3 regions of the Acidiphilium sp. 34-64-41 genome follow, and region 3 is predicted to be linked to each of the others. Evidence: predicted binding sites of a transcription regulator. Region 3 holds the regulator's gene; each other region holds the start of a gene.
The links. The regulator LexA, encoded in region 3, represses DNA repair genes until DNA is damaged. The targets are predictions, from matches to a motif close to TGTTCTANNTANGTTC.
Positions count from the first base shown of each region.

Region 1: a site for LexA is predicted at 6,600-6,615, ahead of B7X49_RS04195 (ImuA family protein). Genes of this name have one in related genera too.
Region 2: a site for LexA is predicted at 5,236-5,251, ahead of B7X49_RS01825 (putative DNA modification/repair radical SAM protein). Genes of this name have one in related genera too.

Region 1 is NZ_NCJX01000013.1:52,261-62,504, reverse strand. It holds gene B7X49_RS04225 (MotE family protein) at 1-385, opposite strand, end outside; gene B7X49_RS04220 (hypothetical protein) at 477-926, opposite strand; gene B7X49_RS04215 (flagellar basal body-associated FliL family protein) at 987-1,499, opposite strand; gene B7X49_RS04210 (error-prone DNA polymerase) at 1,572-4,790, opposite strand; gene B7X49_RS04205 (hypothetical protein) at 4,790-5,299, opposite strand; gene B7X49_RS04200 (hypothetical protein) at 5,307-6,005, opposite strand; gene B7X49_RS04195 (ImuA family protein) at 5,923-6,483, opposite strand; gene B7X49_RS04190 (flagellar hook-basal body complex protein) at 6,770-7,513, shown strand; gene flgG (flagellar basal-body rod protein FlgG) at 7,540-8,322, shown strand; gene flgA (flagellar basal body P-ring formation chaperone FlgA) at 8,375-9,367, shown strand; gene flgH (flagellar basal body L-ring protein FlgH) at 9,412-10,137, shown strand.
Region 2 is NZ_NCJX01000005.1:36,774-47,017, forward strand. It holds gene B7X49_RS01805 (paraquat-inducible protein A) at 1-164, shown strand, start outside; gene B7X49_RS01810 (intermembrane transport protein PqiB) at 161-1,738, shown strand; gene B7X49_RS01815 (membrane integrity-associated transporter subunit PqiC) at 1,738-2,325, shown strand; gene B7X49_RS01820 (UdgX family uracil-DNA binding protein) at 2,598-4,004, opposite strand; gene B7X49_RS01825 (putative DNA modification/repair radical SAM protein) at 4,001-5,215, opposite strand; gene B7X49_RS01830 (malate synthase G) at 5,357-7,525, shown strand; gene B7X49_RS01835 (retropepsin-like aspartic protease) at 7,610-8,503, shown strand; gene lptB (LPS export ABC transporter ATP-binding protein) at 8,550-9,290, opposite strand; gene B7X49_RS01845 (LptA/OstA family protein) at 9,338-10,244, opposite strand, start outside.
Region 3 is NZ_NCJX01000039.1:25,769-36,012, forward strand. It holds gene B7X49_RS09915 (Hint domain-containing protein) at 1-400, opposite strand, end outside; gene B7X49_RS09920 (penicillin-binding protein 2) at 511-2,388, opposite strand; gene B7X49_RS09925 (hypothetical protein) at 2,606-3,043, shown strand; gene B7X49_RS09930 (hypothetical protein) at 3,235-3,531, shown strand; gene B7X49_RS09935 (CBS domain-containing protein) at 3,601-4,041, opposite strand; gene pdxY (pyridoxal kinase) at 4,176-5,006, opposite strand; gene B7X49_RS09945 (NADH:flavin oxidoreductase/NADH oxidase) at 4,939-6,189, shown strand; gene lexA (transcriptional repressor LexA) at 6,335-7,072, shown strand; gene B7X49_RS09955 (TerB family tellurite resistance protein) at 7,130-7,903, shown strand; gene B7X49_RS09960 (N-acetylmuramoyl-L-alanine amidase) at 7,900-8,562, shown strand; gene B7X49_RS09965 (hypothetical protein) at 8,783-8,986, shown strand; gene B7X49_RS09970 (hypothetical protein) at 9,001-9,369, shown strand; RNA gene rnpB (RNase P RNA component class A) at 9,371-9,765, shown strand; tRNA gene B7X49_RS09980 (tRNA-Thr) at 9,792-9,866, opposite strand; tRNA gene B7X49_RS09985 (tRNA-Ala) at 9,955-10,030, shown strand; partial or broken gene B7X49_RS18785 (carbamate kinase) at 10,163-10,244, opposite strand, start outside.

The DNA.
Region 1 (10,244 bases), on a different contig from region 3:
TCATGGCTTCGAGCCGCGCCGCAAGCGGCTTCAGGGCAGCCACCTGCTGTCGCAGAGCGGCCTTGGTTGCATCGAGTTGCAGTTGTTCCTGATCGAGAGCCGTGGCGCGTGCGGCCAATGCCGCTTCACGAGCCTTAAGATGCAGGAGAATTTTGTTTTCACCGGCCTCGCTCATCGGATCCGGGCGGCACATCGGCGGCGGCGGCGGCCGATCGGTCCAGTTGCTCACGGGTCGATACCGCGTCGATGGCTGCTTCGCTGATGCCGTAGCCGCGCCTGCGGATGGCGGTGCGGGTGCGCCCGCCGGCGGCGCTGCGGGCGCGGCCTGGGCGAAGGAAATTTCGATCAGAGTCGCCGTTTTCAGTGCAATCACCGCGATCAGCAAGACGATAAGAACGGGCAGAAATCGCAACGAGCGCGACTGCCGGAGACCGTGCCCTCTGGTACGGATTAATGACCGCTCGTTGGTACTTTTATCACGAGGCATCAATCAACATCCTCGCCAGATCGCGCTCAGCCCGGCTTGTTGAAACTGCCGGTGTGCGGGGCGTGACCGCGGGGGCGGGCGGGCGGGCGACCTCGGGGGGTGGTGTCTGTTTGGGGGGTGACGCCAGGAGTTGAACCGCCCGGCTGATTGAATCGTCCAATTTCCGAGTGATGGCCTCGGCAGACTCGGTTGCTTCACCAAGCGCGGTTTCGCTACGGCGCAGATCATGCGCCAGACGATCGGTCGCGGTCGCCGCTTTCGTCAGCGCCAGATCGATCTGTGGCAGCGCCGACTGCAGGAGGGCATGATCGCTGCGAACCTGCCGCAACAAGCGATCGAGGCGGCGGGCGTAGGTTAGTGCGACCAGGAGAGTGCAAAAGAAGGCAATTTGAAAGAGCCAGTTCAGCAACCCAACATAATGGTTCAACATTTCGATCATTTTCGCCTGCCGTTGAGAATTGTCTGGTTGAAAATCAAGCCAAGAGCCGGGAGCGGCAAATCATTGCACGATCAGTTCTTCGAACAGGACGTTGCGAACCACGTTAGGCGCGACCGCGATGCGCACACGGTCGATCAACGCCTCGCGCAATCGATAGGTGCCTGAGGCGCCGCGCAGTTCGCTCGGATGCATTGCGCGCAGATAGGTCTGAAACACATCGATGATGCGCGGCATGTCGTGCTGCACCTGGGACACCGACGCCTTACTGGACAATTCGAGGGTCGCTTCCAGCTTGGCGTAAGAATCCTGACCCGACGGCACGTTCAAATTGGCGACGATTTCGGGGATTTTGATGAACACCGGCCCGGTTGCGACGGCCGGTTTATGGCCGTGAAGAAGGTGCGGAATGATGCCGCTGAACCAGAGCCCGCCGCCGATCAGCAGCAGGACCGCCGCTAGGATGCCGAACAACAGCAGTTTCGAGCGTTTTTTCGGGGCCGGCGCAGCATCGGCCTCGCCGGTGGCACCAGACTCGGGCTCTTTGGGTTTAGCGCTCGTTGGAGGTTTAGCCATTTTTCGTCCTCACATCCTTCGAGCGGATTATGAGGGAAGATGGTTAACAAATGATTATGATGACGATCAGGATCAGTGAAAATCACGGCTCTTTCGGATGATCCGTTCATGGCGCGGATGCCCGGGACGGGCATGAAGCAACTGTCCGGGACGGGCATGAAGCAACTGCCCGGGACGGGCTTCGGCGGTTGCGTGGCGCGCGGGCTCGGGTGGCGGTATTTCATCGGCGCGGGCGCGCGGCAGGTCGAGCGTGCCGATCAGCGCCGACAAATCGTCCAGCGACTCGACCACGACATGCACCACACCTTCAGCGCTGCGCTGCACCCTGCCCCGCGCGCGGATCAGCGCGGCGCCGATGATGACCGCGCGATAGGTCAGGACATGCGCCGGCCACACGATCAGATTGGCGATGCCGGTTTCATCCTCGATCGTGATGAACACGGTGCCCTTGGCGCTGCCGGGGCGCTGGCGCACGACCACGACGCCAGCCAGATCGATGCGCGAATGATCGGCCGCGGTCGCCGTATCGGCACAGGGCCGCGCATCCGCGAGCGCTGGTTTGTGCCGCAGCAGCGCCATCGGGTGGGCGCGCAGCGACAGGCCGGTGATGCGGTAATCCGCGGTGACGTGTTCGCCCGCGCTCATCGCCGGCAGGGCGGGCGTGACGCTGCTGTGCTGCGCATTCGCGAACAAGGGCAATGCCTGATCTTCCATCACGCCCACGCGCCAAAGGGCGGTGCGACGATCGAACCCCAGGCTCCGCAAGGCGCCGGCATCGGCGAGTTTGTCGAGCGCGGGGCGCGGCAGGCGTTGCAGATCGGCCGGTGTTGCGTAGCCTGCGCCGCGTCCGGCGATGATCTGCTGCGCCCAATCGGCATGGAACCCATCGATCAGCCGCAGACCCAGCCTGAGGGCGCCGCGCTCGATCGTGCAATCCCAATCGCTCGCGTTGATATCCGCGGCACGCACCGCGACGCCGTGCGCGCGCGCATCGCGCACGATCTGGGCGGGGGCGTAGAAGCCCATCGGCTGCGAATTCAGCAGGGCGGCCGCGAATTCGGCCGGGTGGTGGCATTTCAGCCAGGCCGAGACATAGACCAGATGGGCAAAGCTCGCGGCATGGCTTTCGGGAAACCCATAGGTGCCGAAGCCTTCGATCTGTTTGAAGCAGCGTTCAGCGAAATCGCGCTGATAGCCGCGCGCGACCATGCCTTCGACCATCTGCGCCTGGAATTTGTGGATCGTGCCGATGTTGCGGAACGTCGCCATCGCGCGGCGCAGGGCGTTGGCTTCGCCGGGGGTGAATTTGGCTGCCTCGATCGCGATTCGCATCGCCTGTTCCTGAAACAAGGGCACGCCGAGGGTGCGGCCGAGCACGCGCCTGAGTTCGTCGGGATGACCATGCTGCGGGTGCGGCGCGGGCAACTCATGGTCTTCCAACCCCTGGCGGCGGCGCAGATAGGGATGCACCATGTCACCCTGGATCGGGCCGGGCCGAACGATCGCAACCTCGATGACCAGGTCGTAGAACGCCCGGGGTTTCAGCCGCGGCAGCATGTTCATCTGTGCGCGGCTTTCCACCTGGAACACGCCGATGGAATCGCCGGTGCACAGCATGTCGTAAACCCGCGCATCCTCGCGCGGCACGTCCGCGAGGCCGGGAATGCCCAGCATGGCAAAGCATTTGCGAATGCAGGTGAGCATGCCCAGCGCCAGGATATCGACCTTCATCATGCCCAGCGCATCGATATCGTCCTTGTCCCACTCGATGAAACTGCGGCCGGGCATGCCGGCCGGCCCGATCGGGACGGTCTCGTCGAGCCGGTCGCGCGTCAGGATGAAACCGCCGACATGCTGGGACAGATGGCGCGGCAGATCGACCAGGTCGCGCGCAAGCTCGATCGTGCGGCGGACTTTGGCCGCCGCGGGATCGAGCCCGGCCTCGATCACCCGCTCATCGGGCCAGAGCTCATCGCCGGGATTCCAGCTCTGCGCCGCCAGCGCGGCGAGCGCCGGCTCGGGCAGGCCCAGCACCTTGCCGACCTCGCGGATCGCGCTGCGCGGCCGGTAGTGGATGACGGTTGCGGCGATCGCCGCGTTTTCCCGGCCGTAGCGGCGGTAAATATATTGAATCACCTCCTCACGGCGTTCATGTTCGAAATCGACATCGATATCCGGCGGCTCGCGCCGTTCGGCCGAGACGAACCGCTCGAACAGCAAATCGATCTCGGCGGGATCGACCGCGGTGATGGCGAGCGCGTAGCACACCGCCGAATTGGCCGCCGAGCCGCGCCCCTGGCAGAGAATGCCCTGGCTGCGCGCATAGGCGACGATATCGTGCACGGTCAGGAAATAGCGCGCGTAGTCGAGTTGTGCGATCAGCACGAGCTCGCGCGCGATGGTGGCCCGGATTTTATCAGGAATGCCGGCCGGATAGCGCGCGGCGGCGCCAGCCCAGGCAAGTGCGGCCAGATGCGCATCCGGCGTGACGCCGGGCGGAATCGGCTCATCGGGATATTCGTAACGCAGTTCATCGAGGGTGAAACGCACCGCATCGAGCACCTCGGCCTGGGCCGCGATCGCTGCCGCATGGCCGCGAAACAGGCGGATCATTTCGGCGGCGGGCTTGAGATGGCGCTCGCCATGCGGCTCCAGCCTGGTGCCGGCCTGTTCGATCGTGCAGCCGAGGCGGATGCAGCGCAGCACATCCTGCAGAGGCCGGCGGTGCGGCGCGTGGTGCAGCACATCGTTCACCGCGATCAGCCCGATCCGCGCCGCGGCGGCGAGGCGTGCCAGAGCGGCGAGATGGGCGGCATCATCCGGCGCGTAGCGGCGGCGCGCGGCGAGATGGATGCGGCCGGAAAAATCGGCCGCGAGGCGGTGGCAATGATCGGCGAACTCATCGTCGAGCCGATCGGGCGGCATCAGAATAAGGCGCTGGCCCGCGGCGTTTCCGGCCAGATCGGCGGCGAACAGGCGGCATTCGCCTTTTTTCGCACGCGATTTGCCGAGGCTGAGCAACCGGCACAGCCGCCCCCAGGCGGCGCGATGTTCGGGGTAGCAGATGATGTCCGGCGCATCGGCAAAGCAGAGTCGCGCCCCCACCAGCAGGCGCAGATCGGCGGCTTGTGCTGCGCGATGGGCGCGCACCACGCCCGCGACGCTGTTGCGGTCGGCGATGCCGATCGCCGTGAGGCCGAGCGCCTTGGCCTGATCGACCAGTTCCTCGGGGGATGAGGCGCCTTCGAGAAAGCTGAAGGCGCTGGTGGCGGCGAGTTCGGCGTAGAGCATCAGAACAGACCGTGGATGAACCACCGCGGCGCAGCCTCGCCCGCGTGCAGCCCGGCGCGGAACACCCAGAAGCGCTGGCCGGCCTCGTTTTCGATCACGTAATAATCGCGCACCCGCTCCGCTTCGGGGCGGGTGGGCGGCGGATCGTGGCGCCACCAGTCACGCGCGATGCGCTCCGGCCCGGTTGCGCGGACCACCCGATGGCTCGCGCCGCGCCACTGCATCATGCGGGGTGGATCGTCGGGCACCGGCGCGATCACCGTGATCGGTTCCGGTCTTTCGAACAGGCGCAGCGGTCGGGGATGGCAGGGGGCGGACCATTGCGATTCCGGCGTGGTGACCGGCACGCGATGGGCTGCGAATTCCGGGATATGGGTCTGATCCGGCGCAAACCGGGACAGGCGGGCGCGGCGCATCAACCGGTCGATCGTGCGGGCATGCTGCGGGGCGGCGGCACCGCCGAGTTCGGGCTGGGTCATCACCAGCGGGGCGGTTTCGGCGGAAAGCACGATGGCCTCAACGCCGAAGCCGGATCACGCGCGCATCGATGCGGTGAAACCCGGTTTTGAGGCCAACCAGACCCACTTCGGCAGCCGCTAGACCCGCACATAGTTTATGCGCGAGCCGGGCCAGCGCCGCCTGCAATTGCTCTGCCGCCAGCAAGGGTTCGGCGTGATATTCGACCTCCCGGTACGACGGCGGCGCACTCAGGAACAGCATCGCCTCCGGGGCGCGCCCGAGCAGACGATCGAGCCTGAGCGGCAGATCGGCGCCGAACCCCGCCCTGATCTCGCCGCGCGACAGTGCGGCCAACTCGCCGATCCGCCTGATGCCGAGCCGGCGCAGCCGCGCGATCATGCCATCGGGGATGCGCAGCGCCGCGAGCGGCAAATCGGCGAGGGGCTGCGTATCGGCCTGACCATAGCGGGCCAGCGCCCAGGCGGCGGCGGCGGTATCGGCGATTGCGAGCCTTGCCCCTGGCCAGAGCGCGGCAAGCCTTGCCCGCAATCCGGCCTCGCCACCGAACAGATGGGCGCAGCCGGTGATATCGAGCAGAAGACCATCGGGCGGGTCGACCGCAGTGAGCGGCGTGAAAGCCTGGCACCACAAGGCGAGCGCATGCAGATCCAGCTCATCCGGCCCGCTGTCGCCATGCGGCGGGTCGGGATGCCGGGGGACGCTGGGGAACCATAACGAGAGCAGGCGGCGATGCATGGCGATCGACCTCGACCAGAAAAACACCCGGGGGCCTGCCCCGTGCGTAGAGCAATTCCGCACACCAGCGCGCCGCGCCGTCCGGCCCGGAGCGTGCCGCGCTGATGCGCCATCGGGCGGCAAAGGCGGTTGAATCGCCGGCGCTGCGATGACGCAGGACCAGGCCGATCCCCCCGCCGCTGCGGGCCGCCAGGGACAACCGGCGTGCCGCCAGGCGGGACACGGTTTCGACCACCGCGACCCCGTGCATGCCGCCGTGCAGCGCGATTTCGAGCGCGCCCAGGCGTTCGTACTCATGCGGGGTTTCGGCCAGGATCAGTCGTGCCGGGTCGAGCGCGCACCAGGCCAGACCGGGCGGATACAGATCGAGCCGGCCACCGGTCCACACGATCGGCACGCCGACCGTGCCGGCCAGGCACACCACCGCGAATCCCAAAGTGGCATCGCCGCCGGCAATGTCGTGGACGGCGCCGCGCATGAAGGCCTCCATCGGGAAACGCCGAGCGGGATCAGGGCTGAGATCGGCATCGTCCGTGTCCTGAACACCGAACCGATCGCGTCTGGGTCCGATTATTGAGGGAGTGCGGTTTATCATGTTCTTATTTTGTTCTAGTTTTTGCAGGAGTCAAGGGTCCGCGCCGGATCGATCGCGGATATCTCCACGGCAAAAAAACACTGGGCTCTTTAGGTGATTGTTAAGCTTTCATCGTCATGTTCCGCTTCAGACGAACGACCCGATACGTCCCAAAACGGTGACAGGACTAATGGATAATACAACCAGTATCATTCTCTCGCGCATGATCACCGCGTCGCGCACGGTGGACGTGATCGCGAACAACATCGCAAACGTGGCGACACCCGGCTACGAGGCGATCCACCTCAAATCCGCCGCCTGGATCGATCGGATGCGCGGCGTCACCGCACCGCCGGGCGGATCGAAATTATCATACACCCAAGCCATCGGCACGTGGCGCGACGCCACGCCGGGCGCCGTGCACCAGACCGGCAACCCGCTCGATCTGGCACTGCCCGGCGGCGGCTATTTCACGGTAGCGACCGCCAATGGCCCGCGTCTGACCCGCGATGGCCGGTTCGGCCTGTTGCCGAACGGCACGATCGCGAATGCCTCGGGCGATGCCCTGCTCGACGCCGGAGGCCAGCCGATCACGGTCCCGCCGCAAAGCGGCACGCTGACGATCGCGGCGGACGGCACGATCAGCACGGCGCAAGGCATCATCGGTCAGGTCGGCGTGGTGACCGTTCCCGACCCGCAAACGCTCAAGGACCAGGGCGGCAATCTGTTTCAAACGACAGTACCGCCGGTGCCGAGTGCCAATCCAGGCATCGTGCAAGGCGCCGTTGAGGGTTCGAATGTTCAGCCCATCGTCGAAATCACCAAAATGATCGAGGCCAGTCAGAATTTCCGCATGATCGCGCAATTCGTTACGGCGGAACGAGCGCGCGATCAGTCGGCGATCAGCAAGATTCTCGGCGCGACCACCAGCTAATTTTACGCTTTTTTTGGAGATCATGAATGCGCGCTCTCGATATCGCGGCAACCGGCATGCAGGCCCAGCAGACCAATGTTGAAGTCATCGCCAACAACATCGCCAACATGACCACGACCGGATATCAACGCCAGCGGGTCGAGTTTCAGGACCTGCTGTATCAGGATCTGCGGCGTGCCGGTTCGAACAGTTCGGATGCCGGCACGATCGTGCCTTCCGGCACCCAGATCGGGCTGGGGGTCAAGACGGCGGCGATCTATCGCATCGATCAGCAGGGCAATCTGCAGCAGACCAACAATTCGCTCGATCTCGCCATTTCGGGGAACGGGTGGTTTCAGGTCACGCTGCCATCCGGACAGACGGCCTATACGCGTGATGGCACGTTCGGCCTGTCGCCGAGCGGGGAAATCGTGACGGCCGATGGTTATATCGTGCAGCCGGGCATCCAGATTCCGTCCAACGCCACCAACGTCACGATCAACGCGTCAGGACAGGTGCAGGTCAGCCTGTCGGGCCAGACGGCGCCGCAAACCGTGGGCCAGCTCCAGCTCGCGGCCTTTCCGAACGATGCGGGGCTCGAAGCGCAGGGCGGCAATTTGCTCATCCAGACCGCGGCATCCGGTTCGCCGGTGACGGCGGTTCCGAGTTCGCCCGGTTTCGGTTCGGTCCAGCAGGGCTTCGTGGAAAACTCCAACGTCAATGTCGTCAGTGAAATCACCGACCTGATCACGGCACAGCGCGCCTACGAGATGAACAGCAAAGTGATCACGACGTCGAACCAGATGTTGAACACACTGACGCAGCTGTGATGACATGACATCCCGGTCGATCCGACGCGCATCTTTCCTGCTGTTTATCGCGATGGTTGCTGGCGCACCCGCTGCAATCGCGCAATCCGCAGAGCAGCCATCATCGATATCCGCCGCACCATCCGCACCGTCGGCTCGCACGTTGGTGTTGATCGACCGGCCCGTCGTCGAGCTGAAAGATCTGTTCCATCACGCCGGGATCAACGCCGATGCGGTGCTGGGGCCGGCACCGCTCCCTGGTGCACGGATCGTGGTCGGCAGCCGGCAACTGGCGGCGATCGCGCTGCGGTATGGCGTTGCCTGGTTTCCCGGCGATTCCGATCAATCCGTCTCGATCGAGCGCCCCGGCTCACCAATCGGGCATGATCGGATCGTCGCGGCGGTAAGCCGGGCCTTGCGGCAGGCGGGGGCTGCGGGTCATGTAGCGATCAACCTCGAAGGCGAACAACTGCCGATGGTGCCGCCGAATTCCCGGCCGGATATTTCGATCGATCAAATGGTTTTCGATCGCAATACCGGAGCTTTCCGGGCCATTGCCCACATCGCGGCGCCGCGGATGGATACAGTAACCACGACGATCGGCGGTGTTGCAAAACCCGAAACGCAACGGGTGATCGCAACGCATGATCTGTCCCGCGGCGACATACTGAACGACAGCGATGTGCGGCTGACCTGGGTAGCGCAGGATGATGACCGGCACGACGCGATCAGGACGCTTTCGCGCGTCATCGGCATGCAGGTCAGTCAATCGATCCTCAAAGGAATGCCGTTGTCGCGCCGCATGATCGCCGACCCCATCCTGGTCGCGCGCGGCGCCACGGTGAGCCTGGCGGTGGATATGCCGGGGCTTGAAGTCACCGCGCAGGGCGTCGCTCTGGCGGCCGGCGGATCGGGTCATGTGATCCCGGTGATCAACCCGTCGTCCCACGAAATCGTGCAGGCCGTGGTCGATGGACCAGACCATGCGCATGTGCTGCCGGGCAGCATGCCGACCCGGGGCGACAATGCCAATCCGTATTATGACCTTGCCGGGCGTCAGCCGTGAGGCGCGATGCGACCTACCATCATGGCGGCCGTTATGCGCGCGCGATCGGGGCGGTGATTTCGGTTTTGTCGCTGGGTGGTTGTGGTGCGTTCTCGAACCTGTCCTATGTCGGCCATGCGCCGCCGATGACGCCGATCACCAATCCGACGCAAGCCGCAACCTGGCGGCCAGTGAGCATGCCGATGCCACCGCTCCGCGATGTGCCGAGCGCACCCGACAGTCTGTGGCGGCGCGGGGCGCGAGCGTTTTTCAAGGATCAACGGGCATCGCGGGTGGGCGACATCATCACGATCACCGTCAACATCAACGATGCCGCGACGCTGAAAGACCAGACGACGCTGGGCCGTACCGGCTCTGAATCGATGGGTGTGCCAAACCTGTTCGGGTTGGAGAGTTTGATCCCGCGGGTGCTGGGCAAGGGCGTCAATCCATCCAGCCTCGTTTCGGTATCGGGGGCCGGCAATTCGACCGGAACCGGACAGATCCAGCGGAATGAGAGTGTCACCCTGTCTTTGGCCGGCGAGATCACACAGGTGCTGCCGAACGGCAATTTCGTCGTCGTCGCCCGCCAGGAAATGCGAGTGAACAATGAACTCAGGGTCCTGACCGTCTCGGGCATCTGCCGCCCGCAGGACATTGCGAGCAACAATATCGTCCAGGCGAATCAACTGGCCGAAGCACGCATATCCTATGGCGGCCGCGGCTTGATCAGCGGCCAGCAGTCGCCAAGGGTCGGCCAGCAGATTCTCGACGATATCGTGCCGTTCTGATGGCGCGCACGATTTTGGCGGCCAGGTTTTGTCGCCCGCGGTGGCGCATCGTGCTGAGAGATGGCACGATTGCTGTGGCGATGGCGCTCCATTATGGAGGGCGCCGC
Region 2 (10,244 bases), on a different contig from region 3:
TCGCCAATGTGCAGGCCTCGACCGGTGCGGCCTGCTTTGCCGGCGTCGTGGTGATCACGATGTTCGCGGTCGAGAGCTTCGATCCGCGCCTGATGTGGGACGGTGCACGCGAGGCCGCACCCGAAACCCCGCCTGACCCCACGCTGATCGCGGAGCCCGCATGAGCGAAACGCCCGCCCCGAAGCCGGCCCGGCTGAAACGCAAACGCTTCTCCTTCGTCTGGCTGGTGCCGCTGATCGCGATCGGGATTGCGGCCTACCTCGGCTACCGCACACTGGCCCAGCAAGGCCCGCTGCTGACCTTGCAATTCGATACCGCGCAAGGCCTGGTCGCCGGGCAGACCCAGGTGAAATACAAGGCGATGACGCTGGGCACGCTCGAGACCATCGATCTCAGCCGCAACAACCGCCACGTCATCGCGCATGTGCGGATGAACAATGTCGGCGCGCGGTTCCTCACCAGCCATGCGCGGTTCTGGGTGGTGCGGCCGCATTTCTCGTTCAAGGACCCCTCCGGCCTCGATACGCTGGTATCCGGCGCGTTCATCGGCGTCGATCCCGGCGCACCGGGTGGCAAGCCGCAATCCTATTTCATCGGCCTCGAACAACCCCCCGGCGTGCGCTCGGATGTCGCCGGCCGCACCTTCGTGCTGCGCGCCAAGGACATCGGATCACTCAATACCGGCTCGCCAGTGTTCTATCGCGACGTTCAGGTGGGCGAGGTGCTCGGCTATGATCTGGGCAACGGCCTCGGCCCGGCGAAAATCAGGATTTTCGTGCGCGCCCCGTTCGATAATCTGGTCAAGCCGGAGAGCCTGTTCTGGAACTCATCCGGTATCACCGCCGGCATCATCGGCGGCGCGTTTCATATCGAGGTGCAGTCCATCCAGGCGCTGGTGACCGGCGGCGTCACCTTTGCGCTGCCGCCACGCGCGGACAAGGACAAACCCAGCCCCTCCGAAGCGGTGTTCCCGCTCTACCCGACCCACGAAGCGGCGGAGACCGCGGGCTACCAGACGCAACTGCCGGTCGTTTCATACTTCACCTCCTCGGTCAGCGGCCTGACCGAGGGGGCGCCGGTGATGTTTCTCGGCATTCAGGTCGGTGTGGTCTCCAAGTTGAAACTCGTGGTCGATCTGCACTCCGCACTCATCCGCGCCAAGGTCGAAATGCGCCTGCAACCCGGCCGGATTTTCCCGAATCCGCAGGCGCTGCAATCGATCAACGAAACCACCGAATTCCAGAAACTGGTCGATCGGGGTATGCGCGTCGAAATCGAGACCGGCAATATCGTTACCGGCCAGAAGATCATTGCCTTCACCATGGTGCCGCACGCCAAACCCGCCTCGGTCACGCATGAGCACCATGTGATGGTGCTGCCCAGCCAGCCCGGCGGGCTCGACGCCATCATGCAATCGCTCGCCAGCGTTTCAGCCAAGCTCGACAAACTGCCGATCCAGCAGATCGGCGATAACATGAACAAACTGATCGTCACCGCCAACCGTACGCTGGAGCACGCGCCGATCGACCATACCCTGAACTCGGTATCCCAGACCGCGCAATCGACCAATCAACTGCTGAAATCGCTGAACCGCAGCTATGGCCCCGATTCCGATTTCGAGATCAACCTCGAACGCCTGATCAGCCAGAGCAACCAGACCCTGCAATCGGTCCAGCAATTGACCAATTACCTGTCGCAGCACCCGCAAGCTGTCCTGTTCGGAAGGAGCAAGCATTGATGGCAACCCGCCGCACCACCCTGATCGCCGGCGCCGCCGCCCTCTGCGCCCCGCTGGCCGGGTGCGGCACCGCCGTCGTCACACAATATTACCGCATCGCGCCAACCCCAGGCGCCGTCGATCGCACGGTGCACGCCGATATCGCGCTGCGGCCGATCATCATCCCGTCCTATCTGAACCAGAGCGGCCTGCCCAAACCCAGCAGCCGCACCAGCTTCGCCACCTTCGATGACAATCAATGGGCCGGCTCCCTCACCGACCTGCTGCGCACCAGCATGGTCCAGAACCTCGCCCAGCGCCTGCCCAACGCCACCGTGATCGGCGGCGGCGGCGCCATCGACCTGCCCGATAGCCTGATCATCGAAATCAATATCCTGACCTTCGACCCCGATGCTACCGGCCAAATCACCCTCGACGCCGATGTCTCGATCAAACCCCAAACCAGCCAACACCGCCAAACCCGCCTCATCCACCTGCGCTCGCCCTCCAACGGCACCACGCCCACCCAGATCGCCGCCGCCATGTCCGCAGTATGGGGCGACTTCGCCACCCAGATCGCCACCCTCCTGGCCCCGGGCCACGCGTGACAACCCGATGCCTGCCGTTTTGGGGGCGCTTTGGGCAAGCAAGGCCAGGGGCTCTGCCCCTGGACCCCGTTAAAGGCGGAGCCTTTAAAATCCATTAGTTTTAAGTAAGGGGAGGGCGCTGCCTCGGACTTTTCGCCGATCTCGCCTGTGTCGCCCTCCCCTTACCTAAAACTAGCGGGTTCTAAGGGCTCCGCCCTTAGTGGGGGTCGAGGGGGCAAAGCCCCCCGCCTTGCTCACCCAAAGCGCCCCCCAAGACGGCAAGCATCAGGTTATCACGCGGAGGCCAAGGACCGGGCGTGTTGGAGGTCGGCGACGAAGGCGGTGTAGGCGGTTTGTTGGGTGGCGGGATCGGGCAGGCGCAGCAGGTAGGCGGGGTGGGTTGTGACGAAGCCGGCCTGGCCGTCGAAACTGATGGGGCCGCGGTTGCGCAGCAGCGGCAGGGGCTGGCCGGTGAGGGCGAGCAGAGCCGTCGCGCCGAGGGCCACGACCAGTTTGGGCTGCACGAAGCCGAGTTCCTGCATCAGCCACCAGCGGTAGTGTTTCACTTCGCTGGTGGTGGGGGATGCGTGCAGCCGGCGTTTGCCGCGTTGCTGGTATTTGAAATGTTTGACGGCGTTGGTGAGGTAGGTGGTGGTGCGATCGATTCCGGCCTCGGCGAGGGCGCGATCGAGCATTTGGCCGGCCGGGCCGACGAAGGGGCGGCCGGCGTTGTCTTCGGCGTCGCCCGGTTGTTCGCCGACCAGCATGATGGCCGCCCCGATCGGGCCTTCGCCGAGCACCGCGCGGGTTGCGCCTGGTACGAGGCTGGGGGCGGCGGCGATGATGCGGTTGAGATCGGCGAGGGTTTTCGGGTTTTGCTTGGCCATTGCGGCCACCGCCAGCGCGGGGTCGCGGTGGATCGGGGGGGCGGCTTCGCGTGCGACCATATCGCGCAGCCGCTCCGGTGCGCCGCGCACGAGGGCCGGGATCAGGCGCGCTTCGGGCAGGTTGTGCCAGTATTTGCCGGCCATTTCGCTGCGCATCGCGACCGTGTTGAGCCGTGCGGGATTGAAGATGCTTTCGTAATAGCTGCACCAGCCGGCTTCGAACGCGTCATCGGCCGGCAGGTGGTCTTTGGTGCCTGGGCCGCCGATGGCGAGGCGTTCGGTATCCCAGAACAGCGAGCCGACCGGGGTCAGGATGGCCCAGATCATGCTGCGGAATCGTTCGACGAAGAACCCCGCCGTCGCTTCGACGATGTAATGATCCGGCTCGAACCAGGCGATGTAGCGTGCCGTGCCATCGGGTCCGATGGTTTCGCGAAACCGCACGAAGGCGTGCATTTTGTGCAGATCGCGGCGGATGGCTTTGCGCATCGTCTCGAGGCGGCGGACCAGCGGGTCGGCGGGGTTGGCGAGCAGAGCGGGCTCGCCATGGCGCATCCGCCAGATCAGCCGATACAGCAGCGCGTAGCGTTCGGGGTCACGATGGCAGACCACCGGCGTGATCATCGCAGCGAGCGCCCGCGGCAGCATGACCGGTGGCGCATCGCCCGCGAGGCTGCCGCCGAACAGATCGCCCGCATCCGGCGTGCCCCAGACCACCGCATCCGGCGCGATATCGGCGGCGAGCAGGCGCCGGACTGCGAGGCGAAATCCGTCCTGGTCGGCGCCGGCGGCGAGGGTGACGGCTGTGTTCAATCGAACAGGCTCGGTTGCACCGGCGGTGCGATCAGGCTCTGGCGCAGATCGGCGCGGTCGATCAGCCGGGTGGGGCGATGATCGAGCGTGATCAGGAACGGTCGCAGTCGTTTGAGCCCGCTGGTCAGGCGGGCGATGTCATCGAGCCGCAGGCGCATGTGCCGGCGTGCCGCGAGGATTTTATCGACCGCCCTTGTGCCCAGCCCCGGCACCCGCAACAGCATTTCGCGCGGCGCGGTGTTCACATCGACCGGGAACAGCGCGCGGTGCTTCAGCGCCCAGGCGAGTTTCGGGTCGATATCGAGGTCGAGCATACCGGCATCGCCGCCTTCGGTGATTTCGGGCACGGTGAAGCCGTAGTAGCGCAGCAGCCAGTCCGCCTGATACAGCCGGTGTTCGCGTTGCAACGGTGGCGATTTCGCGGGCAGGAACCGGCTTGCCTCCGGGATCGGGCTGAAGGCGGAATAATAGACCCGCTTGAGCGCGTAGTTTTTGTACAGCGATGCGCTGGTGGTGAGCACGACATCGTCGGTCGCGGTATCGGCGCCGACGATCAATTGCGTGCTCTGCCCGGCCGGCGCGAAACGCCGGCGTTCCTCCTTCGCTTCGACGATGCGTTCGCGCATCTGCCCCATCGCGGTCTTGATGGTCGCGGTATTCTTTTCGGGCGCCAGATCTTCGAGGCTTTTCTGCAGCGGCAATTCGAGATTGATCGACAGCCGATCGGCGAACAGCCCGGCCTGCTCGATCAGCCAGGGATTGGCCTCGGGGATGGTTTTGAGATGGATGTAGCCGGCGAATCCGTGCTCGTTGCGCAGGGTTTTCGCCACCAGCATCATTTGTTCCATTGTGTAATCGGGCGATCGGATGATGCCGGACGAGAGGAACAGCCCTTCGATATAGTTGCGCTTGTAAAAACCGATGGTGAGGGAAACCACCTCCGCCACCGTGAAGCGGGCGCGTTTGGTGTTCGAGGAGCGGCGATTGATGCAATAGGCGCAGTCGAACAGGCAGTAATTGGTCAGCAGGATTTTCAGCAGCGAAATGCAGCGACCATCGGGCGTGTAGGAGTGGCAGATGCCCGAGCCGGTGGTCGAGCCGATGCCGTTTTTACCTGCCGCGCGTTTTTTGCCGCCGGACGAGGCGCAGGAGGCATCGTATTTCGCGGCATCGGCCAGAATCCGCAGTTTTGTGTCGAGCGCTTCATCCATCGATCGAACCATCAATCATTTGTTCACTATATGTTCGTAAAATCACGGTTGCAAGAGGAGGTTGTCAGCCCGCAGGTCCCGCCCACTCGACAAGCGCCCGGCGTTTGGCCAAAACCACCGCAACGGATGGAGACCCCCTTTATGAGCCAAACCTATATCGATGCCGGCAGCATCAAAATTGCCGCACCGCTGCACCAGTTCATCGCCACCGAAGCGCTGCCCGGCACCGGGCTCGAGCCGAGCGAATTCTGGCGTGGCTTCAGCGCGCTGATCGCCAAGCACGCGCCGCGCAATGCCGAACTGATGGCCGAGCGTGACCGTTTGCAGACCGCGATCGATCAGTGGCATCGCACCCACAAGGCGCAGCCGATCGATCAGGCGGCGTATCAGGCGTTTCTGCGTGAAATCGGCTATCTGCAGCCGGAGCCTTCGACGTTTGCGGTCAGCACCAGCACGGTCGATGCGGAAATCGCCACCATCGCCGGTCCGCAGCTGGTGGTGCCGGTGATGAACGCGCGCTACGCGCTGAACGCCGCCAACGCGCGCTGGGGCAGCCTGTACGATGCGCTCTACGGCACCGATGCGATCGCCGAATCCGATGGTCAGGCGCGCGGCAAGACCTATAATGAAAAGCGCGGTGCCGCCGTGGTTGCACGCGGGCGCGCGTTTCTCGATGCGAATTTTCCGCTCTCGGTCGGCAGCCACAAGGAAGCGCGCGGCTATCACATCCATAACGGCCATCTCGCGATCGTGCTGGAACGCGGTGAAACCGGCATCAAGCACGGCGCGCAATTCGCCGGCTACCGCGGCGATCCGGCAAAGCCGACCGCGATCCTGCTGCGCAACCACAATTTGTACGTCGAAATCGTGATCGATGCGACCAACACGATCGGCAAGACCGATCCGGCCGGCATCGCCGATCTGGTGATCGAATCCGCGATCAGCTCGATCATGGATGCCGAGGACAGCGTCGCCGCGGTGGATGCCGAGGACAAGGTGCTGGTCTATCGCAACTGGCTCGGTCTGATGAACGGCACGCTCGAAGAGCAGGTCGAAAAAGGCGGCACGCGCTTCACCCGCCGCCTCGCCGCCGATCGGGTCTACACCGCGCCGGATGGCACCGAATTCGCACTGCCCGGCCGGGTGCTGATGCTGATCCGCAATGTCGGGCACCATATCTATACCGATACCGTGCTCGATGCCGCCGGCAACCCGATCCCCGAGACCATGCTCGATCTGGTGGTGACAGCGCTGTGCGGCCTGCACGACATCAAGCGCACCACGGGGGTCAAAAACTCGCGCGCCGGGTCGATTTACATCGTCAAGCCCAAGATGCATGGCGCCGATGAAGTCGCTTACGCCGATGCGCTGTTCGGTGCGGTGGAAACCCTGCTGCATCTGCCGGCGAACACGATCAAAATGGGCATTATGGACGAGGAACGCCGCACCTCGGCCAATCTCGCCGCCTGTATCGAGGCGGCACAGCACCGCATCTTTTTCATCAACACCGGCTTTCTCGACCGCACCGGCGATGAAATCCATACCTCGATCGAAGCGGGCCCGATGATCCGCAAGAACGAGATCAAGAACACGCCCTGGATCAAATCCTACGAGGATCGCAACGTCGATATCGGCATCGCCTGCGGCCTGCCCGGCCACGCCCAGATCGGCAAGGGCATGTGGGCGGCCCCGGATGCGATGGCCGCGATGCTCGAGCAGAAAATCGGCCATCCGCGCGCCGGCGCCAACACCGCCTGGGTGCCATCGCCCACCGCGGCGACGCTGCATGCGCTGCACTACCACATGGTCGATATCGCTGCCCGCCAGGCCGAGCTGAAATCCCGCCCGATGGGATCGCTGAATGATCTGCTGATGATCCCGCTGGCCGGCCGGCCGAACTGGCAGCCGGACGATATTCAGCAGGAGCTCGACAACAATGCGCAGGGCATTCTCGGCTATGTGGTGCGCTGGATCGACCAGGGCATCGGCTGCTCGAAAGTGCCGGACATTCATAACGTGGCGCTGATGGAAGACCGCGCGACCCTGCGGATTTCCGCCCAGCACATCGCCAACTGGTTGCACCACGGCATCGTCACCGAGGCGCAGGTGATGGCGACGATGAAGCGGATGGCCGCGGTGGTCGATGGCCAGAACGCCGGCGATGCGCTCTACAAGCCGATGGCGCCGGGTTTCGACGGCATCGCGTTCCAGGCCGCCTGCGACCTGGTGTTCAAGGGCCGCACCCAGCCGAACGGTTATACCGAATTCATCCTGCATGACCGGCGCCGGGAGGCCAAAGCCGCCGCCTGACGCCGGCCGCATGATCACGGTGACGTGATTGGACGGACCGTAACATTCCGCCTCCTAATCGGTTTCCGATTAGGGGGGATGTTTGTGAATTTTGCTTTTGTGCTGGCTGGTATCGTGATGATGCTGGCCTTGGGCGGTTGTGCTTCATCGGGCGTGTGCAAACCCAAGCCGGTTGCCCTGCTCAACACCGCCTTTCCGAACAGCCCGATGCCGATCGTCCGCGCGCGGATGAACGGGTTGCCGGTGGATATCATGATCGATACCGGTGGCGCGTTTTCCAGCGTGACACCGTCGGTCGCCACCGCGCTCAATCTGCCGGTCGAGGCCAGCAAATCGCTGCTGGTCGCCGGAGCGGGCGGGTCGACGTTCACCTCGGTCGCGACGGTGCGCGATTTTCAACTCGGTGCTGCGCGCGGCAGCAAGATCCTGCTGCCCGTGCTCGCGTTGTCGGACCACAAACTGCCCGATGGGCGGCATCTCGGCGGCCTGATCGGCAACGACATCCTGCGTTATTACGATATCGACATCGACCTGCCGGCGCAGCAGGTGTTTCTGGTCGATACGTTCGATTGCGGCACGATCGTGCCATGGAGCGGTGCGCTACACCCGGTCGATTTCGGCAAGGCGGGCAACGGCGCACCGAAATTCCCGGTGACGCTGGATGGTCATCGCCTGACCGCGATTCTTGATACCGGTGCGGCAAGCAGTTTTCTGTCGGAATACCTGTTCCACGCCTCCGGCCTCGCGCCACAGATCGTGGGGGAGCGGAAATACAGCGGCGTCGGCAACCAGATCTTCATCGCAAAACTGTACCGCTTCAAGACGCTCATCTTTGGCGGGCTCGTCTGGCATCACCCGATCATTGCCGTCGGTGGTCATCTGGCGCAGATCGACAATCGTCTGGTGATCGGCGACAATCTGACCGCCCGCCACGAGATCTACATCTCGAACACCACAGATCAATTATTTGCAAGATAACGAATAAAAGTTTTTTGGCTCTTTTTTACAAAAAAGAACCCTTCTTTTACAGAATAAACCGATCCCCGAGATAAACCCGCCGCACATCCGGATGCGCGACAACCTCATCCGGCAGGCCCTCCATCAAAACCTGCCCGTCGTGCAAAATATAGGCCCGGTCGATCACTTCGAGCGTCTCGCGCACATTATGGTCGGTGATCACCACGCCGAGGCCGCGGTCCTTGAGTTGGGTGACCATGTCGCGGATTTCACCGACCGCGATGGGATCGATTCCGGCCAGCGGTTCATCGAGCAGGATGTAGCTTGGGCCGGTGGCGAGCGCGCGGGCGATTTCGACGCGGCGGCGTTCACCGCCCGACAGCGCGATGGCCGGGGTGCGCCGCAGGTGCAGAATGCTGAATTCCGCCAGCAACTCGGTCAGCATCGCATCGCGCCGGTCGCGGTCGTCTTCGACCACTTCCAGCGCCGCCATGATGTTCTGCTCCACCGTCAGGCCGCGAAACACGCTCGCCTCCTGCGGCAGGTAGCCAACCCCCAGGCGGGCGCGGCGATACATCGGCAGGGTCGAGATATCCGCGCCATCCAGCACGATCGAGCCGGTATCCGGCTGGATCAGCCCGACGATCATGTAGAACGTCGTCGTCTTGCCCGCGCCGTTCGGCCCGAGCAGCCCGACCACCTCGCCGCGCCGCAGCGTGACCGACACGTTGCGCACCACGGGGCGTTTGCGAAAGCTTTTGCCAAGACCGGTCGCCACCAGCCCCGTCCCCGATGGGATCGAAATCATACCGGCCGGCTCCCGATACCCGCCCTCGCTGACGCGCGATTGCTCGTTCATGAACCCGGTTTCCGCGCAGATTGCGGCGACTTCGCGGCAGGTCCGGGGGCGGAATTGGGCAGCACCATGCCCTCGACGCGATGGCCCTTGGTCGCCATCAGTGTCGCGATGCCGGTCTTCATGTTCACCTGGCCGCGCTGCCCGGCCAATTCGTTCGGTCCGTGCGTGATATGCACATCGCCGGTCAGGATCGCGATGCCGGTCGCCGGATGATACACGCCGTGCTCACCGGTCGCGATATCGGTCGCCGTCCGCACCACGACATGCCCGACCGCAACCACCTTGCGCAGCTTGCTCGCCTGATCGTCCGGATCGGACGGTGGTTTCGCCGCGGCGACACCCGGCGGCGCGGCTGCGACGAAATAGCCAGTCAGCGTATCGGCCGCGATCGATCGCTGGTCGTTCGTCACGATCAGCGCGTCGCCGATCGCCACCGCCTTGCGCTCCTGCGACCAATACTGGATCTGATCGCGCGCGGTCACAGTGTCGGTCGGCGTGGTCAGCTTCAGGTGCTTGCCGGTCAGGACCAATTCGTGCCGGTCCATATGGAACACCGCGAGATCGCCGAACGCCTGATCGGTCGCGGTGAAAATATGCACATTGCCGACGGCATCGAGCTGGGTGATCTGCGACGAGCCGGAATCGAGCCCGCCCAGCCCACCATCGGTCGCGGCGGGCTTGGTCGCGGGCGGCATGGTGCCCGTTTTCGGCTGATAATGCGCGACCAGTTGGTTAGCCGTCACCGTCACCTTGCCGCGCACGGCCTGGGCGCTGCCCATCGCCGTCACGGTGTGCGCCGTCTGGTTCCAGGCGATGCCGTTGCTCGCGGTGATGTTGATCGGCACCGGCGTCGGGCCGGAGCCGCCGTCGAAGCCGAGGGATTGGGCTTGGGCGGCTGCGGGT
Region 3 (10,244 bases):
TGCTGGAAACGCCGGAATCGACGATCAACTCGTTGTTGGTGCCCGAGAATTTGAGCGGTGGTGGCGCGGCGGCATTCGCTATATTGTTGCCGAGCTCAAGAGTGCCGAAGCCCGGGGCGCTCGCAGCGCCCGGCGCGAAGCCGATTTCGAGGAACGGAACGATATTACCCAGGGTTGTCGGGTTGAACGTCTCGTACGCGCCGCCGCTGACCTCGTCGGTGAAGAGAAAGCCGGTGCCACTCACCGAAACGATGTCGATGACCAGATTGGACTGGACGGAACCCGAAATGTCGAGAATGCCCTGAGTGCCATCGACGACGAGGTCGACGGTACCGCTGGTCGTTACCCCGGTGTAGGACCCGACCGTGCCTGTACCCACGGTAATCGTCGTCGTGCTCATATAATGGCCCCACTATAAAACGCGATCCGCAGAATTCGATTGCAAAACGACACTTAAGGTTGCATAATATGGCAAATAGGGACACTGTCAACAAAAAATTAGTATTTTATTCAATTTATAGTAGATGTCCCTGAAAATTCATCATCGTTCGTAACCGTGCGGGCGGCTTCGTCGGGTTCAATGCGCTGGCCTGGGATCGCCATGGCGGCACGCCGCAAGGCACGCAACGCAGCGACCTTGTCGGGATGAAGGGGCGGTGTTTCGTCCGCAAGGACATATGCGTAACGGTTCGCCCCCGATGGAAACGGATGATCCGGGCCCAACCCGATGCGGTCCGGCGGTACCTGCGGCCGCAATCCCATGTCGAACCGCGCGTTCATCGCCCGGAGCGCGGCCCCCTCAAGCGGCCGGATCCCGAGCATCGGCCCGATGCGTGCGATGATGCGCCCCACCGCCGGGGCGGCGACATAGCCGCCGGTCGTGAAACCATAGGAAAAATGGCGCATCTTTTGCGTCGGCTTCGGGTGGACGACCAGCACGTACACCACGTAGCGCGGATGATTGGCCGGAAACATCGCCATGAACGAGGCGTTGTTCAGATGGTTGCGATACCGCCCATCCGCCGCGACGACCTGCGAGGTGCCGGTCTTGCCGCCGACCCGATAGCCCTTGACCCGCGCATAGACGCCGGTGCCCGACAGCACGACGCCGCGCATCATTTTGCGCATCAGAACGGAAACATGGTGGCGCATGACCCGCACACCGGTGCGCGGCGGCGCGCCCGGCCTTCGCGCGAGCAGGGTGGGCCGGAACAGAATCCCGCCATTGACATCGGCCACCACCGCATTGACCAGAATGATCGGCGCCATCGCAATCCCGTTGCCGAAACTCACCGTCATCGTGGTGAGCAGGTTCCAGGTATCCTTCGGATGCCAGATCGGCGGTTGCGCGCCGGGCATCTGCACCGGCGAGGGGCGGAAAAATCCCATTTTCCGCAGCCATGCCCGCTGGATTTTTCGGCCGAGGATGGTTGCGATGCGCGAGGCACCGATGTTCGATGAATAGGCCAGCACCGCCGGCATCGCGAGCCAATGATGCACCGGTTCGAAATCGGTTACCGAAAACCCATCGACGAACAGCGGGTGGGTGGTGTCGAACCGGTCCCAATAATGCAGCAGCCCCGATTGCAGGGCCGCCGGCAGGGTCATTAGTTTCATCACGCTGCCCGGTTCGTAATCGCCGGAAATGCAGCGATCGAACAGCGTGTTGCCGGGTGCGTCGTGCAGATCGTTGGCGTTATAGTCGGGCAGGCTGACCATGGCGACGATGCGCCCGGTCATGCTCTCGACGATGCTGCACGCGCCGCGCGCCTGATAATCGTGCATGGCGCGCGCAACCGCGCGGTGCACGATCGCCTCGATCCGCAGATCGATCGACAGGCGCAGCGGCCGGTTCGGCGCGCTGATCAGGCGCCGGTCGAAATAGGCCTCGATTCCGGCAATGCCGCGCTGGTCCGGCGTGACGCCGCCCAGAATATGTGCGGCAAGATCGCCCTGCGGGTAATGGCGGACCCAGATCGGCTGGAAATAGACCCCGGGGATCCCGAGCCGGTTGACGGCGATTTCCTGCGCCGCGGTCAGTGAGCGATCGAGGTAGACGAAGCGCTCGTGAACCAGACCCAGCCGATGCGCGAGCATGGCGCGGTTCAGCATCGGCAATACCGTTGCAAGCCTTGCGGCGTCGCGGTTTGGGTGCGTGATCTGTGTTGGATCGGCGTATAACGCGGCACCCGGCAGCGACACCGCCAGCAAACGGCCCCGCCGATCGAGAATCCGCGCGCGATCGGGTGCGTGGAGCATCGTCCGGAAGTCGGGCCGCTGGGCCGCCAGGACCGCCGGGTTTGGCAGGATCGGCGCGATCACGGTGGCATCGATCAGCTTGACCGCCAGCACGCTGTAGAGCGCCGCAAATCCAACGAGTCCCAGCACCGCCCGCGCGCGAAATCGGCGCCACCACCGGTGAGCACCGGCATCGGTGATCGTTCGGGTAGGCGTGCGAAGCGGATTGTGGTCTAGAGCCATCACGTTGAATTAACACGAAGTCTTCACGCCTTTGTATAAGCCGCTGAAAAACTTTATGTTACCACAATTCTCGCCTATATATTATGCCAGCGGTTGTCCAAGCCGTTCATCAAGGGAGCCGGTCATGTCGAGATCGAAACTGCATCTGATCAAGCCTTCACTTTTGCTGCTCGGGCTTTCTGCTGCGCTTGCCGGCTGCGGCACCAGTGCGCCGCACCGCATGGGCACCGGCGCTGCCAGCGGGGCTGCGACCGGTGCTGCGTTCGGGCTGATCGGCGGGCCGATCGGCGTGGTGATCGGCGGGGCGATCGGCGGTGGGATCGGGGCGCTCACCGCTTCGACCACGACGCCGCAGCAGATCAATCTCGATAACGTCGGCAAAACCGGCACCGGACCGGCGGCCGCCCCCTCGCAGCCAAACACCGCCTACGCCCAGCCGGGGTTGCGCAACCAGATCAATTCATATCAGTCGCAACCGCAATCGCTCACCACGGCCGCGCCGCCCGCCGGCTATGGCCAAAGCGTTCAGGCGCAACCGCTGCCGCCGCCCAATACGCAATAGGGTTTGTCCTGCATTCGGCGCAGAACGCGCCGAATCCGCACCAGATGAGCGGGGCTTTAAACTTCGTCCATACGGTAGGTGAGCCGGGTTGATCGCCCGGATTGCGATGCCCACCATATCGGTCCGTCAACGGTCCTGCACTACGGGACGACGAAGTTTGGCTCAATACGATCTCGGAAAGGAATACCGATATGACATTCAAGAAGACCATCATCGCGGCCCCCGTCGCCTTAGGCATGGCTCTGGCCCTGGCAGGATGCGGCACGTCGCAGCCGGAGCGCGCCCAGGGTGGCGCTGCCGGTGGTGCTGCGGCCGGTGCCGCGGTGGGTGCGGTCGGCGGCCCGATCGGCGCGCTGGCAGGGGCGGGTATCGGTGCTGTTGGTGGAGCGGTCGCAGGTTCGCAGACCACGCCGCAGCAGGTTAACTTGGGCGCGCCGCCGAAGGTGAAACTGCCGGGCACGACCTCGGATAGCTCAAGCAGCCAGTAACGCGATCGCGCGGACTCGCAGGCGGATCCGGCTCCGCCTGCGGTCTGGTTTCAGCCCGGGCTGATCGGCTTAGACGGCGCCGCCGGTCACGTAGTCGCGCAGGCTGCGGACTTCCTGGGCCTGCTCATCCATCAACCCGGCAACCACGTCGCCGATGCTGACCACGCCGATCAGCTTGCCGCCATCCACGATCGGCAGATGGCGGAAGCGGCCTTCGGTCATCAGGGTTTCGGCTTCGAAAATCGATGTGGCCGGCGTCGCCGTGGTCGGGGCGCGGGTCATCAGCTGGCTTGCCAGCATGTCGATTGTGCCGATGCCGTTCGCGGCGAGGCTGCGCACCACGTCGCGTTCCGACAGAATGCCCAGCAGATCGTTGTCGGATGATTGTACGACCACGGCACCGATCCGCTTTTCGGCCAGCACCACCACCACGTCGCGGATCCTGGTATCGGGCGATACGGAAATCAGCGCAGCCGGTTTCCGTTTCAACAAAGCAGCCATCGTCGTCATCATAATCCTCCCGAGGATTCTGGGCCCGTTGATCCGGGCCGGCGCCTGGGCGTTCGCCTCAGGCAAACATCAGATGACGATCATATGTCATCGAACGATCTCAAATCAATAAAATTACCAGCTGTGACCGGATTTCATCGCGCCGTTGCGCCCGACGCTGCCGCCACCCATGCAGCCTGGCCCGTCACGATGGCGAGTTCGTCACCACCCGCCTGCGCCGTGGCGGCGAGCAGCGCCGCACTCGCCGCACAGGCGGTGTTCAGCGCCGCTACCGCATCGTGATCGCGCAGGTAACGCGCCATGAACAATGCGGCGAACGCATCCCCCGCGCCGGAGAACGCGCGATCGAGCTTCGACACCGGGACGAAATGCCGCGCCTCGGGCGTCAGCAACAGAACATCGAGCATCCTGGGTGCGGTGTCCGCGCCGGTGAACCCGGTGAGCACCACGATCGGCGGGCCGAGCGCCGCCATCGCGGCGAAGGCGCTCGCGCGATCCGCCAGCGCCCGGCCGGTCAGAATTTCGAGTTCGAACGGGTTGGGAAACGCGATATCGGCCAGCGGCAGCAGGACATCGCGGAACGCGGCGACCAGCGCCGCCGGCACATAGACCCGCCCGGCATCGCCGATCACCGGATCGCACGCATAGAGCGCAGCCGGATGCGCCGCGCGTGCGCGTGCCACCGCATCGCACACGACCGGCACCGCCGCCGCCGCGCCGAGATAGCCCGATGCCACCGCGGCACAGCGCGCGAACGCACCGCGCGCGGCAAGGCCCTGGATCAGGGCCGCCATCGACGCCGGCGCCACGGGGCCACCTTCGGCGCCGCCGTGGCCCGGATGGTGGGAGAGCAGCGTGGTCGGCAGGGGCCAGACCTCATGACCGAGCCGCGCGTAGATGAACGCAGCCCCCGCATTGCCGACGCTGCCGTTCAGGACCTGGGACTGGATCGATAAAATCGCCATCGCGGCACTTGGCGCGATTGGCCTTCCGCTGGCAAGCTGGGGCATCGCCGCTACTGGCACGCTGCGGCATCGCCGCGGTTCGAACCCAAGGAGAGTTCCCCTGTCACGCATTCCGAAATTGTTGCAGCCGATCACCTTTCGCGCGGTCACCGCGAAGAACCGGATCGTCGTCTCGCCGATGTGTCAATACAGCGCGATCGACGGGCTGGGTCAGGACTGGCACATCCAGACACTCGGCGCCAAGGCGATGGGCGGTGCCGGCATCGTGTTCACCGAAGCGACGCATATAGCGCCCGAAGCGCGCATCACGCCCTATTGCCTCGGCCTGTGGAACGATGCGCAGGAGGCGTTCATGACCAGGCTCGCCACCTTGATCAGCTATGGCGGCGCCATCCCGGCGATCCAGATCGCCCATGCCGGGCGCAAGGCCAGCACGGTCGCCCCATGGGAGGGTGAACGGCACATCGCGCCCGATGCGCAAGGCGGCTGGCTGCCCGCCGCACCCAGCGCGATCCCCTACGCGCCGGATCGGCCGAACCCGCACGCCATGACCGAGAGCGATATCGCGACCACCATCCGCCAGTTTGCCGAGACCGCCGCGCGGGCTTACCGCGCCGGGTTCAAGATCGTCGAACTTCATGCCGCCCACGGCTATCTGCTGCATGAATTTCTTTCACCGATCAGCAATCACCGCACCGATCGCTACGGTGGCGACCTGGCAGCGCGTGCGCGCCTGTTGATGGAGGTGCTGGATGCGGTCCGCGCGGCCTGGCCGGTCGACCTGCCGGTATTCGTCCGCCTGTCCTGCACGGACTGGATCGAGGGCGGCCACACGATCGAGGATTCCGTGACGCTGGCGCGCTGGCTGCGCGAGCGTGGCGACGTCGACCTGATCGATTGTTCGAGCGCGGGCATCGCGCCGCAGCAGAAGATCGCCTCGGTCCATCCCGGCTATCAGGTTCCGTTCGCCGAGCGCATCCGCCGCGAAGCCGGCATTGCGACCGGGGCGGTCGGCATGATTCGCGAACCGGAACTTGCCGCCGAAATCATCGCCAACGAGCGGGCGGACCTCGTGTTCCTCGCCCGCGCGCTGCTGGCGGACCCGGCCTGGCCCAACCGTGCCGCCAGCCACTTCGGGCTCAAACCCGAGTTGGTGCCACAATATCAGCGCGCGCTGATCTAGCGCATGACGATTTGACGCCGCGCGCCAAAACAGGAACAAAACGCGATTATTCCGGCAATACCCCCTTGACGCGGCGCGGAATCGCTACCTAGAACATCGTGTTAGCGTTTTGTTCCAGAACGCGTCAGACCGAAACGAGGGATCGATGCTTACCCGCAAGCAACACGAACTGCTGGTGTTTATCGACCAGCATCTGCGCCGCACCGGTTGTTCGCCGAGTTTCGAGGAGATGAAGGACGGGCTCGATCTGAAGTCGAAATCCGGCATTCATCGTCTGATCGGTGCGCTGGAGGAACGCGGCTTCCTGCGCCGGCACAAGCATCGTGCGCGTGCGCTTGAAGTGATCCGGCTGCCGGCGGACAGCGTGCCAAACGAACGTGCGCCCGAACGCGCCTCGGAGCGCGCACCCGAGCGTGTCATCGACCAGAAATTCGCACCCAACGTTATCCGCGGCGATTTTTCCGGCCGCTTTCAGGGTGCGCGCGCCGCCGCCGAAGTCGCGGCGATCAGCCTGCCGCTTTATGGCCGGATCGCCGCCGGCCAGCCGATCGAGGCCTTGCGCGAGCATCAGATGGAAATCGAGGTTCCGATCGCGCTGATCGGCCAGGGCGATCATTACGCGCTGGAGGTGGCTGGCGATTCGATGATCGAGGCCGGCATTCTCGACGGCGACACCGCGATTATCCGCAAGGGCGAAACCGCCGAAAACGGGCAGATCGTGGTGGCGCTGGTCGATGACAACGAAGTGACGCTGAAGCGTCTGCGCCGGCGCGGCAACTCGACCGCGTTGGAACCGGCCAACGCACGGCATGAAACCCGCATTTTTCCCGCCGAACGGGTCAAGGTGCAGGGCTGCCTGGTTGCGCTGATGCGCCGATATTAGTCGGGCAGGGCCGGTCCCCCCTTTGACCTGACGGGCCTGCCACCCGATATGGGACGAATGGCGGTATGGGGTAAGGTTATCGGCGGCGTCGCCGGCTTCGCGTTCGGCGGGCCGATCGGTGCGATTGCGGGCGCGGCGCTTGGCCATGCGGCCGACACCGGCGATCTCGGTTCGCTGGGCGCGCGGGTCGGCCGGGTATTGCCGCTCGACTCCGCCCGGTTTGCCGCCATGCTGGGGCGGCGTGAGCAGGTGTTCGCGATCGCGGTGACCGTGCTTGCCGCCAAGCTTGCCAAATGCGACGGCCCGGTCAATCGCGCCGAGATCGATGCGTTCAAGCGCCAGTTCCGCATCGAAGACGCTGCGGTGCCGATGATCGGGCGGCTGTTCGATCAGGCGCGGGACGATGCCTCCGGCTTTGAGCCCTATGCGCGGCAGTTGGCCGAAAGCTTCGCGGACAATCGGCTCGCACTTGAACAGGTGTTCGGCGCCCTGCACGCGATCGCCCGCGCCGATGCGCCGCTCAACGGCCGCGAGGCGGACGTGCTGACCCGGATCGGGGTGGCTTTCGGCCTCGACGAAGCCGCCCGCAATCGGGCCGCCAACCCCTCATCCTTCGCGCAATCCGACGGCGATCCCTACGAGGTGCTCGGCATCGCCAGGACCGCGAGCAACGAAACCATCCGCGCCCATTGGAAGCAGCTGATGCGCGAAAACCACCCCGACCAGTTGGCTGCCCGCGGCGTTCCGGCGGAATTCGCCGCGCGCGCGACCGATCGCGTTGCCCGGATCAATGCCGCCTGGGACGACATCAAGCGCGAGCGGGGTCTGTGACCTCACCCAACCAGGACGACCGTCCGCCCGGCGCGCCGATCGATCATCTGGTACTCCACTACACCGGGATGCGCAGTGCCGCGGATGCCATTGCGCGGCTCTGCGACCCTGCCGCCAAGGTTTCGTCGCATTACGTCATCGAGGAAGATGGCACGGTCCATCAACTCGTGCCGGAAACACGCCGCGCCTGGCACGCCGGCATCAGTTTCTGGCGCGGGCGGCGCACTCTGAACGATTGCTCGATCGGCCTCGAAATCGTCAACCCGGGCCATGAGTGGGGCTATCGCGCCTTTCCGCCCGCGCAGATCGCCGCCGTCATCACGCTCGCCCAGGGCATCCTGGCGCGCCACCCGATTCCGGGCGCGCACGTCGTCGCGCATTCCGACATCGCGGCCGATCGCAAGCAGGACCCTGGTGAATTGTTCCCCTGGCGGCACCTCGCCACGCACGGGATCGGCCTGTGGACCGACGAATTCGCCGCGCCGTCCGACCCGCTCGGGGCACTGACCGCGATCGGGTATGATCCGGGGCTTGATCCGGTTGTTTCGATCACCGCGTTTCAACGGCGATTCTGGCCGTCATGCTGCGATGGCGTGATGGATGAGGCGACGGCCGGGCGGATTGGGGCGGTTGCTGGAGTGTTTGCTAAGGGGAGGTAAGGAAGCGCTTCTTTTTTGAAAAAAAGAAGCAAAAAACTTTCTGACTCGGGGGCACGGGCGTTTTCAAGGGCACGGGCCCAAATTAACAAAGTTTTTTTTGCTTCTTTTTTGTTCACAAAAAAGAAGATCCTTCCCTGTCCTTCCCTACCCTCCCATCCCCCCGAACCTTGCATTTCTATATAAAAACTATATAAAAATCCCCGAAACCCGGAGCACAGCCATGGCCGTTACCAGTTTCGAAGTCGACCAGCATACCGCCGAAGCGATATCGGAACTGCGCGGGCTGTTCGGGGTCAAGACCAATGCCGCGGTGATCCGGCGGGCGCTCGCTCTGGCCCAGGTGATCAGCCGTGAGGCGGCGGCGGACCATACCATCACAGTCAGCGGCAGGGCTGAGCCGGTCCGCATCGTGCTCAACGGGTAGGCACGGCGCCGGCGATGAGCGGCACGTCGCCAGGATTGTCGCCGGCGGTCCAGCTCGAGGATGTCGAACGCGGCCTGTCGGTCAAGGATCGGATCGCGCTCGGCGATGCTTCGATCCGGCGGCAGATCGCGATCGTGATCATGGCGCTGTTCGCGATCACCAACGTGCTTTCGGTCATCTTCATCGGCGTGCTTTATTATTTCGATCAGCGCGACATCGCTGATCACCTGATTCCGGCGACCGCGCGGGTGATTACGCCATCGGTCGTGATGAGCCTGCTCGGTGCCACGACCGTGCAGCTCGGCGCCATCGCGGTGATCATGGCGCGCGGCATTTTCAACGTGCCCATTGACCAGCCTTACCCGATCGTCGAAGAGACCTGAGCCAGACGGTTGGACGGCCGCCGTTCCGGGCAACCGGGGCGGAGGAAAGTCCGGGCTCCACGGAAACACGGTGCCGGTTAACGACCGGCGGGGGCGACCCCAGGGACAGTGCCACAGAAAACAAACCGCCCGCGCGTGCAAACCCGCGGGCAAGGGTGAAACGGTGCGGTAAGAGCGCACCGCGCCTCCGGTAACGTAGGCGGCAGGGTAAACCCCACCGGGAGCAAGACCGAATAGGGGTGGCCGGCGGCGTGAGCGATCATGGCCGCAGGGATGTTTTCGACCCGTCACCCGGGTTGGTCGCGCGAGGCGCGCAGCAATGCGCGTCCCAGACGAATGGCCGTCCACCATCCGCGAGGATGCGGACAGAACCCGGCTTACAGACCGTCTGGCATCTATATCAATAAGAGGAAGTGGGCGCGTGGTGCCGGGTGAGGGATTTGAACCCCCGACCTTCGGTTTACAAAACCGCTGCACTACCACTGTGCTAACCCGGCCGCGCCAGTGACCTCTTATCACGACCACGCCGGGTTTCCACCCCTTGCCTGCCCCCGCCACCCGGTTTATACGCCGCCCACGACCGGTGGGGCCATAGCTCAGTTGGGAGAGCGCCTGAATGGCATTCAGGAGGTCGGCGGTTCGATTCCGCTTGGCTCCACCAAATCAATCCTCCACGATGAAGAACCAGGTAGCGCAAGGCGCCAGGTCGCAACGTCCGGAAACCGATCGTGCCGGAATCGCTGACGATGCGCGTCCCCGCATCGCCATCGATCACCCGTGACAGATCAGCGAGCGCCCCGATCGCCGCTGGCCTGCCGGTGGCGGCCACGAACGATACGGCAGCCGCAACCTTCGGCCCCATCGAGCCTGCCTTG